Regions from separate parts of the Pseudoalteromonas sp. MMG005 genome, predicted to be linked through region 2. Evidence: predicted binding sites of a transcription regulator. Region 2 holds the regulator's gene; the other holds the start of a gene.
What was found. The regulator MetJ, encoded in region 2, represses methionine synthesis genes. The targets are predictions, from matches to a motif close to TAGACGTCTAGACGTCTA.

Region 1 (3,431 bases), on a different contig from region 2:
AAACAAAAATACTCGGTTGCTTCATGAGTGCAGCCATACGAACAGCATTGCGTGCATACTCCATAAACATTAAGAACGTAGCACCGTATGGAATAAAACCTTTATGAAGCACGATACCATTCATAATAGCCGACATCCCAAACTCACGTACGCCATAATAAATGTAATTACCTGAAGCGTCCTCAGCAGTCAATCCTTTTGAGCCATCCCAAATTGTTAAGTTTGATCCGGCTAAATCTGCTGAGCCACCCATAAACTCTGGTAACAAAGGACCATAAGTATTTAACGCATTTTGCGATGCTTTACGAGTTGCTGGGTTTGCAGGGTTCGCTTGAAGTTGTGCAATATAAGCTTCTGACTGTTCAGTCCAACTTTGCGGCAACTCACCTTTCATTCTACGTTCAAATTCCGCCGCTAATTCTGGGTATTCAATTTGATACTCAGTAAATTTAATCAGCCAATGGCTCTGGGCTTGCTGACCGCGTGCAGATGCATCCCATTTTGCATATACATCATCAGGTACTTCAAATGCACCATGTTGCCAACCAAGAAACTCACGTGCCGCTTTGATTTCTTCGTCACCAAGTGGAGCACCGTGACAGTCATGGCTGCCTGATTTGTTTGGTGAGCCGTAACCAATAATCGTTTTACAACAAATTAATGTTGGTTTACCTGTTTCAGCTCGCGCAGCGTCGATTGCGGCTTTAATGGCATCACTATCATGCCCATCAACATCAGCAATAACATGCCAGCCATAGGCTTCAAAGCGTTTAGGAGTGTCATCACTGAACCAGCCTTCCACTTCCCCATCAATTGAGATGCCATTGTCATCCCAAAAAGCGACAAGTTTACCCAGCCCTAACGTACCAGCAAGTGAACAAGCTTCATGTGAAATACCTTCCATCAAGCAGCCATCACCTAAAAATGCGTAAGTGAAGTGGTTAACAATATCGTGTTCATCACGGTTAAACTGTGCTGCCAATGACTTCTCGGCAATCGCCATACCTACAGCATTAGTAATACCTTGGCCTAATGGCCCCGTCGTTGTTTCAATACCTGGCGCATAACCATACTCTGGGTGACCCGGTGTTTTCGAATGCATCTGACGGAAATTCTTTAAGTCATCAATTGATAGATCATAACCACTTAAATGTAGCAAAGAATAAATGAGCATTGAACCATGACCATTTGACAATACAAAACGGTCACGATCAGCCCATTCAGGGTTGTTTGGATTATGTTTTAAATAATCGCGCCAAAGTACCTCGGCGATATCCGCCATACCCATAGGGGCACCGGGGTGACCAGATTTGGCCTGTTGAACTGCGTCCATTGACAGGGCGCGGATTGCATTTGCTAGTTCTTTGCGAGATGGCATGAATTCTCCTACCTTAAAATTCGCGGGTATAATTGTTAAGTACCCCATTCTTACTCATTTCAATGGTTGACTGCAACGACATTTCTTAGAAAAAACAGGTACAAGATGAATTTTATATTCACATTCTTTTTAGAGAAGCTATTTAGACGTCTAGGCGTAAAAAAACTATGCAGAGCTGCTTGTTTTGGTTAGAATAGTGAGTATACATTTTTATTTCCTGCGCTATCCCTGTTGTTTGTGAAGCGCATATTTGTGAGCATACATACAATGGCAAAACATTTATTTACTTCTGAGTCTGTGTCTGAAGGCCATCCGGATAAAATCGCCGATCAAATTTCCGATGCGGTACTTGATGCAATTCTTGAACAAGACCCAAAAGCACGTGTGGCGTGTGAGACTTACGTCAAAACCGGTATGGTCATGGTTGGTGGTGAAGTCACTACTAGCGCATGGGTAGACATTGAAGAACTTACACGTAAGACCGTTCGTGATATTGGTTATACTCATTCAGATATGGGGTTTGACGCTGATTCATGTGCCATCTTAAACACAATTGGTAAACAGTCTCCTGACATCAACCAAGGTGTAGACCGTGCTCGAGCTGAAGAGCAAGGTGCAGGTGACCAAGGTCTAATGTTCGGTTACGCATGTAATGAAACTGACGTACTCATGCCCGCCCCAATTACTTATTCTCACCGCCTTGTACAACGTCAAGCGCAAGTACGTAAAAGCGGTGAGCTTAACTGGTTGCGCCCTGATGCAAAGTCTCAAGTGACATTCGCATACGAAAATGGCAAAGCCGTTGGTATTGACGCTGTTGTTCTTTCAACTCAGCATTGTGATACTGTTTCGCAAACTGATTTAGTTGAAGCTGTAATGGAAACAATTATCAAACCAGTATTGCCTGCTGAGCTTATTTCTAAAGCAACTAAGTTTTTCATCAACCCTACTGGCCGTTTCGTGATCGGTGGCCCTATGGGTGACTGTGGTTTAACTGGCCGTAAAATCATCGTAGATACATATGGTGGTATGGCGCGCCATGGTGGTGGTGCTTTCTCTGGTAAAGACCCATCAAAGGTTGACCGCTCAGCTGCTTATGCCGCTCGTTATGTTGCTAAAAACATTGTAGCGGCTGGTTTGGCTGATAAATGTGAGCTGCAAGTTTCTTATGCCATTGGTGTTGCTGAACCAACCTCTATCAGTATTGAAACTTTCGGCACCGGTAAACTCGAAGAATCTCGTTTAGTTGAACTTGTTCGTGAACACTTTGATCTGCGTCCATACGGACTGTTAACGATGCTTGACCTTGAACGCCCTATTTATCAACCAACAGCGGCATATGGCCACTTTGGTCGTGAAGAGTTCCCATGGGAAGCAACTGACAAAGCAAATGCTCTGCGAGCTGCCGCTGGGTTATAATCTAGCCCGAAATATACTACTGAAAAACGCGGTGTACCATACACCGCGTTTTTTATAGCTGATTTTTAGTCTCATTTAAGTATGCACTTGGCGACATCCCATACCAACGCCGCACCGCTCGATTTAATGACGCCTGCTCTTTATAACCCAACAAATCACTTAATTCCTGTTTTCGCATAACATACCCAAATTGCCCAAACCGCCGTAACCGTTCTTTATCTTTTAGTTGGCTAAAACTCAGTTTTTGTGCTGTTAGTTTTCGTTGTAAAGTCCGTGTCGACACGTTCAAGTGCTGGGCTAATACGCTTAACGTGAGAGTATGTAAATCACAACTATGTAAAACAAGTTGTAGTTGAGAGAGCCATTGATGCTCACCAGCAGAGCCACTAGCAAGCTCGTTTATCGATATTAATAAATGAGCTTGAATTACCTCATTACGGGTGATTAATTTCACAGCTAACAATGAAACTGGGAATTCAATTCTATTCGATGTTTGCTTATCTTTAACTGGACAATTAAACCACACTTCCATCAAACGTAGCTGTTCATGCGTAAACGCATCACTAAAATGCATTTCACTCGGTGTTAAGGCTTGCCCTGATATCCGTCTAACTGTTGCAACCCATGCAGTCAT
Region 2 (3,431 bases):
GCCTCATCAGATCCTGTGCTTTGACCTGGTGTAGTGCGTTTAAACGCTTGCTCTAGATCAGCCACCAAGTCATCTAGTTCTTCAATACCCACAGAAATTCGAATCAGCGTATCTCCTACGCCCGCTTCAAGACGAGCTGTCGCATCCATACCCGCATGCGTCATGGTCGCAGGATGACAAATTAAGCTCTCTACACCACCCAGTGATTCCGCCAATGAAAACTCTTTTAAAGAGGTCAAGAATGCAGCAGAGTCATTTAACCCGCCTTTTATGTCAAAGCTCACCATGCCACCGAAGCCAGCTTGCTGCTTTTTGGCCAATTCATGTTGTGGATGAGATTCTAAACCAGGGTAATACACTTGACTCACATAGTCCGATTGCTCTAAGTATTTGGCAATCGCCAAGGCATTTTCTTGATGCTGCTTTAAACGTACATTCAGCGTTCGTAAGCCACGAAGCGTTAAATAGCTATCAAAGGGCGCGCCCGTAATGCCAATGTTATTTGCCCACCATGCTAGCTCCTCACCCAGTTCCGCAGTACGTGCGATCACGGCACCACCGACCACGTCTGAATGACCATTAATATATTTAGTGGTTGAGTGAACCACAATGTCTACACCAAACTTAATGGGGTTTTGTAATGCCGGTGACAAAAAAGTGTTATCTGCAGCAACTAGTGCACCTGCTTGCTTAGCGGTTTTCACCACAGCTTCTATGTCTGTCAGGCGAAGAATAGGGTTGCTCGGTGTCTCAATCCATACCACTTTTGGCTTTATATCTAAAATTTGCTGATAGCTTTCAGACTGTGTTAAATCAAGTACTACAAGGTTTAATAAGCCACGCTTTTGCAATGATGTGAATAAACGATAACTGCCGCCATAACAGTCATGGGGGATCACCAACGTATCATCGCTATTTAATAGTTGCGTCACTAAGTGAACAGCAGACATACCCGTTGCGGTAATAATGCCTCTTTCTCCGCCTTCTAGCTGAGCTAATGTTTCAGCTAAAATATCTCGATTAGGGTTACCACTGCGACCATAATCATAATCTCGTTTGGTATCAAAATCTGCAAATGAGTACGTAGTTGATAGGTATAACGGCGGTACGACCGCACCATGGTGCTTGTCTGCTTCTATGCCATGGCGTACTGCGATGGTTGATTTATTACGTTCACTCATATCATCACCTAGATAGTTGGATGTTTAGACGTCTAAAAGGTTAGATTAATAAATACTAGAAGTCAAAACATTTATACTGCTAAATGGCTATTTACTTAGTATTTGACTATCTTATTTAAACCGATAAAATTTCGCCACTTCAAAAAAATGATCGCGAATACGATCGAACGAAGCACTTACTATGGCAAGTAAAGGGGCTTTTGCCTAGACCATCACAAACAATGTCATATAATGACAACCAGTAAGTACATAGTTCCGTCGGATAGGCACTACACAATAAAGGCAACAACAACATTATGGCTAAATGGAATGGTGAATATGTTCACCCGTATGCAGAACACGGTAAAAAGTCTGAACAAGTAAAAAAGATCACTGTATCAATCCCGTTGAATGTATTGAAAGTGTTAACTGACGAGCGTACTCGCCGACAAGTTAATAATTTACGTCATGCAACCAATAGCGAGCTACTGTGTGAAGCATTTTTACATGCATTTACTGGGCAACCTTTGCCAAACGATGAAGATTTACGAAAAGATAATCCAGAAAAAGTACCTGAAGAAGTGCGTCAAATTATGGAGTCTATGGGGTTAGAAGTGCCTATCATTGATGAAGAATAGTCAATATGAAGCCCCGTCGTGGGCTTCCTATTCTTGTTTTTATACCCGATGATATCCTTTAACTTACTACCCGAAATAACCGTATCGCCGCAGTAATTAAACCCATTAACCTCATTCTTAATTACAATATACGCTTATTAATTCAATACACTTGTTATTACACATCACTTTACATCAGAAAACCTATCTTCATCGACCACATATGGCAAAAGCACGTTGCCTAAAACGCGCTCTGTAATTCGTATAACAGCGCAAGTCTATACATAGCAGAGTAAAATAGAAGTGATATAAACGACTGTGCGGGTATCGTGAAATAGTACAATGAAATGGCTATTGCTAAGCAATATCAGCATGCTGAGGTTAGTAAAAATATAGATGAATTTATACGGGCCTACAAAAACAAAAGCCCCAGCCAAAGGCCGGGGCTTTCAAAGACAAATCTTAAATTAGTTTAAAACTAAAATTAAGCTTGCTTAGGACGTGCAATAACGTCTACTAAAGTCCAAGATTTATTCTTAGAGATAGGAGCACATTCACGAATAGTAACTGTGTCGCCTGCTTTAGCTGTATTGCTCTCGTCATGTACGTGCAACTTAGTTGTACGCTTGATGTATTTACCGTAGATCGGGTGCTTAACCTGACGTTCGATACCTACAACAATAGACTTTTCCATCTTATCGCTGATCACACGACCTTGAAGAGTACGGATTTTATCAGTCATTATGCACCTGCCTTCTGGTTGATAACCGTTTTAACACGCGCAATACTGCGACGTACTTTTCTTAACTCGTGAGTCTGAGCTAGCTGACCAGTGCTTGTTTGCATGCGCAGGTTAAACTGCTCACGAAGAAGCTCAAGAAGTTCAGCATTAAGCTCTTCAACGCTTTTGTCTTTAAGTTCGCTAGCTTTCATCACATTACCGTCCGAGTTACAAATGTTGTTTTGAAAGGTAATTTACGAGCTGCAAGGTTGAATGCTTCACGAGCAAGCTCTTCTGGCACACCTTCCATCTCATAAAGTACTTTGCCTGGCTGGATTTCTGCAACCCAGTACTCAACAGAGCCTTTACCTTTACCCATACGAACTTCAAGCGGTTTGTTTGTGATTGGCTTGTCTGGGAACACACGGATCCAGATTTTACCTTGACGCTTTACGTGACGTGTCATAGCACGACGAGCTGCTTCAATTTGACGTGCAGTCATACGACCACGGCCAGTTGCTTTCAAACCGAAAGAACCGAAGCTTACTTTGTTTCCGCTTGTAGCAAGACCGCGGTTGCGACCTTTATGCATTTTACGGAATTTTGTACGTTTTGGCTGTAACATTAATCGCTACCCCTTACTTAGCACTTTTTTTGGCTTTCTTCGGTGCACGTTTAGCTGGCTTCTCTTGCTCTTGAACTAGTGGTAAACCACCAATTACTTCGCCTTTGAAGATCCAAACTTTAACACCGATGATGCCGTAAGTGGTTAAAGCTTCAGAAGTTGCGTAGTCGATATCAGCACGTAGAGTATGTAGAGGTACACGACCTTCACGATACCATTCAGAACGTGCGATTTCAGCGCCGCCTAGACGACCACTTACTTCAACTTTGATACCTTTAGCACCAATGCGCATTGCGTTTTGTACCGAG

Region 1: the regulator MetJ is predicted to act here: its motif matches at 1,522-1,539, upstream of metK (methionine adenosyltransferase).

The regions. Positions count from the first base shown of each region.
Region 1 is NZ_JAGJEK010000002.1:176,880-180,310, reverse strand. Features, by position in the region: gene tkt (transketolase) at 1-1,378, opposite strand, end outside; gene metK (methionine adenosyltransferase) at 1,646-2,797, shown strand; gene J8M01_RS02865 (AraC family transcriptional regulator ligand-binding domain-containing protein) at 2,850-3,431, opposite strand, start outside.
Region 2 is NZ_JAGJEK010000001.1:407,471-410,901, forward strand. Features, by position in the region: gene metB (cystathionine gamma-synthase) at 1-1,181, opposite strand, end outside; gene metJ (met regulon transcriptional regulator MetJ) at 1,478-1,798, shown strand; gene rpsQ (30S ribosomal protein S17) at 2,262-2,519, opposite strand; gene rpmC (50S ribosomal protein L29) at 2,519-2,710, opposite strand; gene rplP (50S ribosomal protein L16) at 2,710-3,123, opposite strand; gene rpsC (30S ribosomal protein S3) at 3,137-3,431, opposite strand, start outside.